Regions from separate parts of the Methylobacterium sp. A54F genome, predicted to be linked through region 1. Evidence: predicted binding sites of a transcription regulator. Region 1 holds the regulator's gene; the other holds the start of a gene.
What was found. Region 1 encodes PhoB, which activates phosphate uptake and scavenging genes when phosphate is short. Its sites were predicted from a motif close to TGTCATNNANCTGTCAT; they were not measured.
Positions count from the first base shown of each region.

Region 2: ACLBXP_RS11005 (NAD-glutamate dehydrogenase) is a predicted target of PhoB. The motif match lies at 2,653-2,669, and genes of this name have one in related genera.

Region 1 is NZ_JBKFBF010000001.1:390,189-396,216, reverse strand. Features, by position in the region: gene ACLBXP_RS01950 (flavin-containing monooxygenase) at 1-823, shown strand, start outside; gene ACLBXP_RS01945 (TFIIS helical bundle-like domain containing protein) at 903-1,031, shown strand; gene ACLBXP_RS01940 (patatin-like phospholipase family protein) at 1,097-2,284, opposite strand; gene ACLBXP_RS01935 (GcrA family cell cycle regulator) at 2,652-3,191, shown strand; gene phoB (phosphate regulon transcriptional regulator PhoB) at 3,242-3,943, opposite strand; gene phoU (phosphate signaling complex protein PhoU) at 3,972-4,685, opposite strand; gene pstB (phosphate ABC transporter ATP-binding protein PstB) at 4,718-5,536, opposite strand; gene pstA (phosphate ABC transporter permease PstA) at 5,572-6,028, opposite strand, start outside.
Region 2 is NZ_JBKFBF010000005.1:291,220-297,247, reverse strand. Features, by position in the region: gene ACLBXP_RS11025 (DUF2147 domain-containing protein) at 1-541, opposite strand, end outside; gene ACLBXP_RS11020 (bestrophin family protein) at 703-1,623, shown strand; gene ACLBXP_RS11015 (N-acetyltransferase family protein) at 1,642-2,184, opposite strand; gene ACLBXP_RS11010 (hypothetical protein) at 2,275-2,484, opposite strand; gene ACLBXP_RS11005 (NAD-glutamate dehydrogenase) at 2,780-6,028, shown strand, end outside.

The sequences.
Region 1 (6,028 bases):
GATCACCGAGCGGGAGAAGGCCGCCTACCGGGACCGGCCGCTGGCGCGGCGCCTCAACCGGCTCCGGCTGTTCTGGCTCCACGAAATCCGCGCCTTTCTCGGCTTCACCAAGGTCTCGAAGCTCACCGGGCAGGCCGAGGGGCTGGCCCGGCGCCACCTCGCCAAGGCCGTGCCGGACCGGGCCCTGCGGAACAAGCTGACGCCGCGCTACCGCCTCGGCTGCAAGCGCGTGCTGATCTCGGACGACTACTACCCCGCCCTGCAGCGCGCGAACGTCACGGTCGAGACGGGCGGGATCGCCCGCATCGCGCCGGACCGCGTGGTCATGGCGGATGGGACGGAGCACCCCGTGGACGTGCTGATCTACGGCACGGGCTTCGACGTGACCGGCAGCTTCGTGCGCACGCGCCTCACCGGCCGCGGCGGCCTCACCCTGTCCGAGGCCTGGCGCGACGGCATGGGCGCCTACCAGGGCATCACGGTCTCGGGCTTCCCGAACGCCTTCTTCCTGCTCGGTCCGAACACCGGCCTCGGCCACAACTCGGTGATCATGATGATCGAGGCCCAGGTCGAGCACGTCCTCGGCTGCCTGAAGGCGATGCGCCGGCGGGGCTGGACGAGCCTGGAGGTCAAGCCCGAGGCGCAGGCCCGCTTCCTCCAGCGCATCCGGGACCGGATGACCGACAGCATCTGGCAGGCCGGCGGCTGCACGAGCTGGTACCTCGACGCGCAGGGGCGCAACACCACGCTCTGGCCGGACTCGGTCATCGCCTACCGGCGCTCGGCCCGCCGGGTCCGTCTCGCGGACTACCGGGCCGCCTGAACGGAACGGGTCAAACGCCTCGCCCGTTGGTTCGGCAAAGCTGCGCCGTGCCCGGCGCCGCCCTGCGCGCGAGGACACCATGAGCCTGATCGGACGCATCGTCACCAAGCTGCTCGGCAACGAGAACCGCCCCCTCGACCGGGATGACCGCAACGCGAGTTCGAGCACGCCCATCGGGCGCCTCGTCACCAAGATCCTGCGCAAGTAGGCCCGCGGGCGCGAGCCGGGCCAGCCTCGGGTCCGGCTCGCCGCGCCCCGTCGCGGCGGTCCGCCCTACTGCGCCACGTTGGCGATGGCGGCCTTCACCACCGGCGCCACGGGGATCGTGTGTTCCCAGAACGCGCCCAGGCGCGCCTTGTCGTAGCCGGCTTGGTAAAGGCTGCGCATGTAGGCCGTGTCGAAGCCGCGGGCGGTGCTCGTCGTCGGGGCGCGCTCGTCGATGTAGGTCAGGTTGAAGCCGATGCCGTTCGCCCGGGTGAAGGCGTAGGTGGTGGCCAGCGCCGCGCGGCTCCGGGCGCGGCTGCCCGTGGTGAAGGAGCGCTCGACGATCGAGAGCGTGTTGTTGCGCGTCACGTCGAATTCCGGCTCCAGGCGGCCGTTGATCACGACGTAGATGTTGGCCCGCCCGTTGGTGCGCAGGCGCCCGTCCCGCAGCAGGAACGACTGCGGCAGGGTGAAGACCGGGGTGACCACCGAGCCGTCGACGTGGAGTTCCTGGAACGCGCTCGGGCCCGCGCTCACGTCGATCAGCTGCGGCGGGAACACCGCCGGGATGCTCGCCGAGGCTGTGAGCACGTCGCGGAAGAGATCGACCGCGTTCGGCGCGCCGCTCGCCGCGATCGCGCCCATGTTCCAGATCACCGCGCGCTGCGAGTCGAGGTTCGTGGTGACGACGAGGAGGCGCCGGCCCTTCGCGTGCTCGGCCGCCACGGCCGCGAGGAGGTCCGGCGTGACGTAGCGGCCGATCAGGTCGCGCAGGCGTCCGTCGCCGAACAGGCCGGAGCCGAACAGCACGTTGGCGAGGCTCGGCGCCTGCACCAGGGTCTCGGCGACGCCGCTCGTGTAGATGTCCGTCAGGTAGGAATCGTAGGCCGGGCCCAGGAAGGCGAAGGGCGCGATGAGGGCGCCCGTGCTGACGCCGGAGACCAGCGAGAACTCGGGGCGCGTGCCCGAGGCCGTCCAGCCGTTGAGGACGCCCGCGCCGTAGGCCCCGTCGCCGCCGCCGCCCGAGAGGGCGAGATACGAAAAGCCCTTGCGCTGCGCCTCCGGTCGTCCCGCCATCTCCGTGAAGGTTTCGGCCGAGGCGTCCGAGAAGGCGCGCGCGTTGGGGATGCCCGGCACGCTCGCGTAGGCCGCCTGCTCGGCGCTGTAGGGCGTGCGCGGCAGCGACGAGCAGGCGGCCAGCGGGCCTGCCGCGCAGAGCGCGAGGAACCCGCGCATCCATCCGATCCGACGCGACATCGCCAGGGTCCCAATCGCTCAAGCTTGCGGGCGCTCATGCCCAGAACGAGCTTGGCCATTGTACCGTTCCGGCGCCAACGCTGCAACGCGCAGTCGCATCCCGAGTGGTGCCGGAATGCCACGATGGCGGCCGGCCATTGCCGGTGGAAACCGGACGGGCCCCGGCGCGGTGTGGAGCGTGGGCGCTTGCATCGGCGGCGAGCCGTCCTGTAGGTTCTGACCGTCGCCGTGGGGTCCACCCGTGGCGGCCATCATCAGTGGCGTGAATCGATGTGCTTCCCACCGGCCGGCCCGCTCGCGCGGATCGATGCTTGCCGGATGAGGAGACGCGTTCGCGTCGCGGCATGATCGTTGGGCGGAGGGGGTGATGATCGAAGCGAGCCTGAGCTGGACGGACGAACGCGTCGAGCTGCTGCGCCGGCTCTGGGAAGAGGGCCAGAGCGCGAGCAAGATCGCAGCCCAGCTCGGCGGCGTCACGCGCAACGCCGTGATCGGCAAGGTCCACCGCCTGGGTCTCGCGGGCCGCGTGAAGCCGGGGGCCGAGGCCGCCGGGGGGCGTCGCCGCGGTCGCGAGGACGAGGCCGAGGTCGCCGCCGTCGAGGTCGTCGAGAGCGAGATGCCGGAGCCCGTGGCGACGATCACCGCGCACCGGCCAACCCCGGACTTCCCGCCCGCCCCGCCGGCCGCGGCCGAGCCCGTGGCCCTCGCCGTCTCCGAGCGGGTGACCATCATGGATCTGCGCGAGTCGATGTGCCGTTGGCCGATGGGCGATCCGACGACGCCGGAATTCCGCTTCTGCGGCGCCCGCTCGATCACGGGCCTGCCCTACTGCACGCATCACGCCCAGATCGCCTACCAGCCCGCGGCCGAGCGCAAGCGCGACCGTCGCGTCGCGGGCTTCCGGTAAGGGTTTCGGCGCCTCCCCTTCCCCGCGCCGCGGGGAAGGACGGCAGTGCCTCACGCCGCTCCCGAGAACATCTCGTCGAAGGAGTAGCCCGAGCCCCGCACCGTGCGGATCGGATCGGACTGGCGCGGGCGGTTGATGGCCTTGCGCAGGCGCCCGACATGGACGTCGACGGTGCGCTCGTCGATGTAGACGTCGTGGCCCCAGACGCCGTCGAGGAGCTGCTCGCGGGAAAAGACCCGGCCAGGGCTCTGCATCAGGAATTCGAGGAGCTTGAACTCGGTCGGTCCGAGATGGATCTCGCGGCCCGAGCGGCGGATCCGGTGGCTCACCCGGTCGAGCTCGATGTCGCCGGCCACCAGGAGGCTCGCCACGTGGGCCGGCTTGGCGCGGCGCAGCAGGGCCCGGACCCGGGCGAGAAGCTCCGGCACCGAGAATGGCTTCACGATGTAGTCGTCGGCGCCGGTGCCGAGGCCCCGCACCCGGTCCCCCTCCTCGCCGCGGGCCGTGAGCATGATGATCGGCAGGCGCTCGCTCTCCCGCCGCGCCCGGATGCGCCGGCACAGCTCGATCCCCGAGAGGCCCGGCAGCATCCAGTCGAGGAGGATCAGGTCCGGCAGCTGCTCGCGCAGGAGCACGTCCGCCTCGTCGCCCCGCACGGCGCTGTCCACCGTGAAGCCCTCGGCTTCGAGGTTGTAGCGGAGGAGGAGGGTCAAGGCCTCCTCGTCCTCCACGATCAGGATCCGGGTACTCATGCGCGCGGTCGTCGTGTCCGAGGGCGCCTCACGCCTGCGGCGTGACGGTCGCGTAGTTCGAGGCGTCGTTCTTGGGCCGGTCGCCGGCCACCGTCTCGCCGGTGGCGAGATAGTGGATCGTCTCGGCGATGTTGGTGGTGTGGTCGCCGATGCGCTCGACGTTCTTGGCGCAGAACAGGAGGTGCGTGCAGAACGAGATGTTGCGCGGATCCTCCATCATGTAGGTCAGGAGCTCGCGGAACAGGGAGTTGTAGAGGGCGTCGATCGCCCCGTCGCGCTCCCACACGTCGTGCGCGGCCGTGGTGTCCCGGCTCGCGTAGGCGTCGAGCACGTCCTTGAGCTGCTCCTGCACGAGGTCGCTCATGTGCTGGACGCCGACGACGATCTTCTGGGCCTGCGGCTGGTCGCTGATCGCCACGACGCGCTTGGCGATGTTCTTGGCGAGGTCGCCGATGCGCTCCAGGTCGCCCGAGACGCGGATCGCCGAGATGGTCTCCCGCAGGTCGATGGCAAGCGGCTGGCGGCGGGCGATGAGCAGCACCGCCCCCTCCTCGATCTGGCGCTGGAGCACGTCGAGGCGCTTGTCGGCCGCGATCACGGCCTGGGCGAGGACGCTGTCCCGGCGCACCAGCGCGTCGGTGGCGTCGGTCATCATCTTCTCGGCCACGCCGCCCATCTCGGAGATCGAGCGGCGCAGGTCGTCGAGGTCGGCATCGTAGGATTTGACGATGTGGTCGGGCATCCGGTCGGCTCCTCGCTCAACCTCGGGCTGGATCAGCCGAAGCGGCCGGTGATGTAGTCCTGGGTCTGGCGCTTCGTCGGGTTCATGAAGATGCGGTTCGTCGGCCCGAACTCGACCAGCTCGCCGAGGTACATGAAGGCGGTGAACTGCGAGATGCGGGCCGCCTGCTGCATGTTGTGGGTCACGATGGCGATGGTGAACTCGGAGCGGAGCTGCTCGATCAGCTCCTCGATGCGCCCCGTCGAGATCGGGTCGAGGGCCGAGGTCGGCTCGTCGAACAGGATCACCTCCGGGCGCTGGGCCACCGTGCGGGCGATGCAGAGGCGCTGCTGCTGGCCGCCCGACAGGCCGGTGCCCGGCTGCTTGAGCTTGTCCTTCACCTCATCCCACAGCGCGGCCTTGCGAAGCGATTCCTCGACGCGCCGGTCGAGCTCGGCCTTGGGCAGGCGCTCGTAGAGGCGCAGACCGAAGGCGACATTGTCGTAGATCGACATCGGGAAGGGCGTGGGCTTCTGGAAGACCATGCCGACACGGGCGCGCAGTTCGTTGAGGTCGACCTTCGGGTCGAGGATGTTCTGCCCGTCGAGGAGGATCTGCCCCTCGGCGCGCTGCTCGGGGTAGAGGCTGTAGATCCGGTTGAAGGTGCGCAGCAGCGTCGACTTCCCGCAGCCCGAGGGCCCGATCAGCGCGGTCACCTGCCGGTCGTGGAAGTCGAGGTTGATGCCCTTCAGGCCGTGGAAGCCGCCGTAGTAGAAGTTCAGGTCCTTCACGGCGATGCGCACGGGAGCGCCCTCGTCGGCATGAGTATTGGCGCCGATGGGCGGGGCCGTCATGGTCGGGGCGGCACTCATGGGAGCACTCATGGGGGACGTCCTTTGCGGGGCCTTCAGCGCGCGCGCTGGGGCTTGATCACGAGGCGGGCGACGATCGAGAGAGCGAGGATCGTCACGGTGATGAGGAGGGCGCCGGCCCAGGCGAGGCCCTGCCAGTTCGGATAGGGCGACAGCGCGAACTGGTAGATCATCACCGGCAGGTTCGGGACGCCGCCGAGCAGGTTGGCGTTGAACCACGAGTTGTTGTTGAGCGCGGTGAACAGGAGCGGCGCCGTCTCGCCGGCGATGCGGGCGAGCGCCAGGATGATGCCGGTGACGACGCCCGCCGAGGCGGCGCGCCAGGTGACGCTCATGATCACCCGCGACGGCGGGGCGCCGAGGGCGGCGCCGGCCTCGCGCAGGGTGCCGGGCACGAGGCGGAGCATGTCCTCGGTGGTGCGCACGATCACGGGCGTCGCGATGATGGCGAGCGCCACGCCGCCGGCCCAGCCCGAGTAGGTCCCCATCGGC
Region 2 (6,028 bases), on a different contig from region 1:
CGGCGTCCGCGCGGGGGCCGGTCGGGCTGTTCGTCGGGCCGGTGAGCTGGCCCGGCACGGTGTCGGACACCTGCTTCCAGGTCTGCGAGCCGCAGAACACCGCGAGCATGCAGCCGCGCACGGTCAGCTCGCCCGCATCCTCCGTCCAGAGCGTGACGTCGTAGGACTTGCCGTCGTCCGCGTTGTAGATCTTGCCTTCGAAGCGCCCGTCCGCGTTGGGCTTCAGGCCCAGGATGACCTGGTGGCCGAGGGAGGGCCGGGCCTGCTTCTTCGGGTCCGGGTTCTTGAAGTCGACGCGGGGCTGGCCCTTGTCGTTGAGCGGGACCTTGAGCCAGACCACGAAGCCGCAGACGTTCTTGTCCTGCGGCCCGCACTTCTCCACGCGGATGCGCGCGCGGCCGTCCTCGGTCAGCCAAGTGCCGCTCGGGTCGGCAGGCGCCGCCGCCTGGGCGATGCCGCCGAGGGCCGCGAGGGCGATGAGCGGCGCGGCCAGCGGAGCCGCCAAGCGTCCGGCAACGGCGCCGATCAGTCGGAACGTCATACGAAGAGCCTCCATGCGCTGTCCGCGCTTTCAGGCTCCGCCATCGTCTGCGAAGGTGACAGGATCATGGCCGTCCTCGCGGCTGCGGGGACGCGGCCCGACCTTTCGGGGGCGGCGCGTGCCTGCCGCCCTCCTCCGAATCGCTGATCCCACCCCTTCGCATGGTCGTCCGTCCCCGCCCCGGGCTTCTCGCCATCCTGTTTACCCTGCGCGGGTCGATCCTGCCGCGCGTGGCGCCCCGCGTCGCCGGCATCGCGGCCTTCGCGTGCGCCGTCGTGGCCGTGGAGCGGCACTGGCCGGAGCCCTTCCCGCAATCGGCCGGCATCGGCCCCTTCACGCTGATCGGCCTGGCGCTGTCGATCTTCCTGAGCTTCCGCAACGGGGCCTGCTACGACCGCTGGTGGGAGGCCCGGAAGGCCTGGGGGCAGCTCATCGTCGCGGCGCGGGGGCTCGCCCGGCTGATACCGGTCCTGATGCCCGAGCCGCATCAGGCGGAGCAGCGCGCCCGCTGCCTGCGCCGGGTCGCCGGCTTCGCGCACGGGCTGCATGCGCGCCTGCGCGGCGGCGAGGAGGCTGCGTCCGCGGCACCCTGGCTCCCGCCCGCGGAGGCCGGGGACCTCGCCGGCAGGCCGAGCCCCACCGATGCGGTCCTGTCCGGCCTGACCGCCGACCTCGCGGCGGCGATGCGGGCCGGCGCCTTCGGCGAGGTCGCCTTCGCGACGCTGGAGCGCAAGGTCTCGGAGCTGTCCGCCATCCAGGCGGCCTGCGAGCGCATCCAGTCGACGCCGCTCCCCTTCGCCTACACCCTGCTCCTCTACCGGACGGCCTGGCTCTACTGCCTGCTGCTGCCGTTCGGCCTCGCCGCTCCCCTGGGCTGGGCGAGCCCGATCGCGGCGGCCCTCGTCGCCTACACCTTCTTCGGGCTCGACGCCCTCGGGGACGAGCTGGAGGAGCCCTTCGGCCTCGATGCCAACGACTTGCCCCTCGACGCCCTGCGCCGCGCCGTCGACCGCATCGTGCTCGACGCCCTCGGCGAGCCCCTGCCCGACCCGGAGCCGGTGGACGGCTTCGTGCTGCACTGAGTCTTCGGATCCGGCCCGTCAGGCCCGGGTCGGGGGCGCCGCCGTTCCGGGCCCGAGGGCGCGCTGCATCAGGATCGTGCCGAGCCAGTGCCCGTGCTTGTGCCCGACGCCGGCCAGCGTCCCGACATGCGTGAAGCCCAGGCCGGCGTGGAGCGCGACCGAGCCCGCCGAATCGGCCTGCGTGATCACCGCCACCATCTGCCGGAAACCGGCCGCCTCGCAGGCCGAGACGAGGCCGGCGAGGAGGAGCCGCCCGACCCTCCGGCCCCGCGCGGGCGCATCGACGTAGATCGAATCCTCGACGGTGGACGCATAGGCCGCCCGCGCGCGGTAGGGGCCCGCATAGGCATAGCCGAGGACGGCGCCCCCGGCCTCGGCGACGAGGTAGGGGTAGCCCCCGGCCGCGAGGGCCGCGCGGCGGCGGCCCATCTCGGCGCCGTCAGGCGCCGCGAACTCGAACGAGGCGGTGCTGCCGGTGACCGCCTCGGCGTAGATCCGGGTGATCGCGGGCAGGTCGGCGTCCAGGGCGGGGCGAAGGACGGGGCGCAGGATGGGCGTCATGGGCGCCGGTCTCGCACCGCGGGCCCGAAAAGCGAAGGGGCCGGCGCATGGCACCGGCCCCTCGGGACGTTCTGGCGTGATGCCGGCGCCTTACTCGGCGGCGGTCATCTCGGCGGTGAAGTGGCCGCACCAGTCGGAGTTGGCGACCACGGGCCACAGGCCCTTCGACTCCGGCGCCGGCTGGCTGACCGGCGGGTTGAAGCGGCACAGGCCCTCGTCGCTCGAGGACTGGCCGCCGTTGAGCTTGTGGTCGTCGAAGAAGCGGCAGCTCTCGCAGGCGGCGTTGGTGCTGGTGGCCATGGTGTCTCTCCGGTTCGTGTTCGGGTGGGGCGGGCCGTCTCGGTCGCCGCCCGGCGCAGTTCTTAATTAGAACAGCTCCAATGAGGGGTCAAGCCTTCCTTAGAAGCACTCCAAGGAAACGCGCCGCGGCGCCCCCGGATCCCGACCCGGCCCGCGAAGACGCCGGACCGTCAAAGCCCTGTCATCCGGCCGCGTTTGAAGGCGGTGGCGGGTGGTTGCCCGCCCGCGAGGGTTGCCCGGGCGGGCAAAGCGGCGCGACCTGTGAGCGGCCGGGCGGTGATTCGGGAGAGCCACGATGACGGTTGACGCGGCGGCGGTGCTCAGCTCCGCCCACGAGACGGCCTCGCGCACGGGACTCATTGAGGCGGCGGCCGCCATCCTCGACGCGGAGGCGGGGCCCGGCGGCTTCGTGCGCGACCTGTTCGGCCGCGTCGCGCCCGAGGATCTCGCCGCCTACGCGCCCGAGGCGCTGGCCGGCCTCGCCCGCGCCGCTCGCGGGCACCTCGCCGCGCCCCGGTCCCCCGGCACGGAGGCGGCCCTGAGGCTCACCGACCTGAGCCTGGAGCGCGAGGGCCGCGCGCGCGACCTGACGATCCTGGAGGTCGTCAACGACAACCGCCCCTTCCTGCTCGACTCGACCCTCGCGGAGCTGGCGGCCCAGGGGCTGACGCCCCTCCTCGTCGCCCACCCGATCCTCGGGGTGGAGCGCGACGGCAGCGGCGCGCTGTCCCGTGTCGTCGGCGAGACCACCGCGGAGGCGCACGGCTCGTGGGCCCGCGAGAGCCTAATTCACCTCCACCTCGACCGGATCGATGATGCGGCCGCGCGGGCGCGCCTCGCCGAAGGACTCGCCCGGGTCTACGCCGACGTGACGGTGGCGACCGACGACCACGACGCCATGCTGGGGCAGCTCGACGCCCTGATCGAGGCCTACCGCGCCCCGGCGCCGGCATCGGGGCCCCTGCCGGCCGACGAGGCCCACGAGGCCCTGGCCTTCCTCGAATGGCTGCGCGACGGCCACTTCACGCCCCTCGGCATGCGCGCCCACGGGCTCGACGGGCGCCACCACCCCGTGGTCGGCGAGGCGGCGCTCGGGCTCCTGCGCGACCCGAGCGTGGAGGTGCTGCGCCTCGGCCGCAGCTTCGTGGACATGACGCCCGAGATCGTCGCCTTCCTGGAGGGCCCGCAGGCGCTGATCGTCACCAAAGCGAGCGCCCGCTCCCGCGTGCACCGGCCGACGCACCTCGACTACGTGCAGGTCAAGCTGTTCGGGCCGGACGGCGCGCTGTCCGGCGAGATGCGGATCGTCGGCCTGTTCGCGGCCACCGCCTATTCGAGCCCGGCCGGCGCCGTGCCCTACCTGCGCGGCAAGGTCGCCGCGGTGGTGGCGCGCGCCGGCCTCGACCCGACGAGCCACGCCGGCCGCACGCTCCTCGACGTACTGGAGACCTACCCGCGCGACGACCTCTTTCAGATCGACGTCGACCGCCTGCACCGCTTCGCGCTGGCGATCATGAACCTCGCCGACCGGCCGCGGGTGCGGGTGCTCGCGCGGCCGGACCGCTTCGGCCGCTTCGTCTCGCTCCTCGTCTACGTGCCGAAGGACCGCTACGACTCGGTGGTGCGGGCCCGCATCGGCGCCCACCTCGCCGCGGAGCACGGCGGGCGCGTCTCGGCGGTCTACCCGGCCTTTCCCGAGGGGCCGCTCGCCCGCACCCACTTCATCATCGGGCTCTCGGAGAAGAGCACCCGCGAGCGCGACCCCGCCCAGCTGGAGGCGGGCGTCGCCCGCATCGTCCAAACCTGGGGCGATGCGCTGCGCGAGGCCCTGGCCGAGCGGCTGCCGGGCCCCGCGGCCCGCGCCCTCGCCGCCCGCTACGCCGAGGCCTTCTCGGTGAGCTACCGCGAGGCGTTCGAGCCCGCCGTGGCGGCCGGGGACGTCGCCATCCTGGAACGACTCGGCGCGGCGACGCCCCGGGCGGTCGATCTCGTCCGGCGCGACACCGACCCGGACAGCCAAGTGCGCCTCAAGGTGTTCTCCCGCGGGACCGCCCTGCCCCTCTCGGAGCGGGTGCCGGCGCTGGAGAACCTCGGCTTCCGGGTCATCAACGAGCGCACCTATCGGGTGCAGCCCGGTGCGGCCCCGGAGCCCGCGGCGGCGAGCGTCTGGCTGCACGACATGCTGCTCGAGCGCGCGAACGGCACGGCGATCGACCTCGCCCGGGCCGAGAAGCCCCTGGAGGCGGCCCTCCTGGCGATCGGCGAGGGCCTCGCCGAGTCCGACGGCTACAACCGCCTCGTCCTGGAGGCAGGCCTCGACTGGCGCGACGCCGCCCTGCTGCGGGCCCTCGGCCGCTACCTGCGCCAGCTGCGCATCCGCTACGGCCAGGACTACCTCGCCGCGACGCTGAGCCGCCACGGGGCCCTCGCCGCCCGCATCGTCGCGCTGTTCCGCGCCCGCTTCGACCCGGCGGCGGAGGGCGACCGCGAGGCCGCGCAGGCGGCGATCCGGGCCGAGATCGAGGCGGCGCTCGCCGGCGTCACCAGCCTCGACGAGGACCGCATCCTGCGCCGCTTCGTCAACCTCGTGGAGGCGGCGATCCGCACGAACTTCTTCCAGCGTGAGCCGGGGGCGGACGGGGCCGCGCGCCCGCGCGAGACCATCGCCTTCAAGTTCGCCTGCGCGAAGGTGGCGAACATGCCGCTGCCGCGACCCTTCTTCGAGATCTTCGTCTACAGCCCCCGCGTCGAGGGCGTGCACCTGCGCTACGGCTACGTCGCTCGCGGCGGCCTGCGCTGGTCCGACCGGCCGGAGGACTTCCGCACGGAGATCCTGGGCCTCGTGAAGGCCCAGCAGGTCAAGAACGCGGTGATCGTGCCCGTGGGCGCCAAGGGCGGCTTCTTCCCCAAGCGCCTGCCCCCGGCCTCGGACCGGCAGGCCTGGCTCACCGAGGGCACCGAGAGCTACCGGCTGTTCATCCGCACCCTGTTGGAGCTCACCGACAACATCGTCGGCGACGCCATCGAGCCGCCGGCCGACACGGTGCGGCACGATCCGGACGACGCTTACCTGGTGGTCGCCGCCGACAAGGGCACCGCCACCTTCTCGGACATCGCCAACGCCCTCTCCCTGGAGCGCGGCCACTGGCTCGGCGACGCCTTCGCGTCGGGCGGCAGCCAGGGCTACGACCACAAGGGCATGGGCATCACGGCCCGCGGCGCCTGGGAGGCCGTGAAGCGCCACTTCCGCGAGATCGACGTCGATGTGCAGGCCGATCCGGTCACGGTGGCGGGCGTCGGCGACATGTCGGGGGACGTGTTCGGCAACGGCATGCTCCTGTCGGAGAGCCTCAGGCTCGTGGCCGCCTTCGACCACCGCGACATCTTCCTCGACCCCGATCCCGACCCGGCCGCGAGCTTCGCCGAGCGCCGGCGCCTGTTCGACCTCGGCCGTTCCTCCTGGGCGGATTACGACCGGTCCCTGATCGCGCCGGGGGGCGGCGTGTTCTCCCGCAGCCTGAAGACGGTCCCGCTCTCCCCGGAG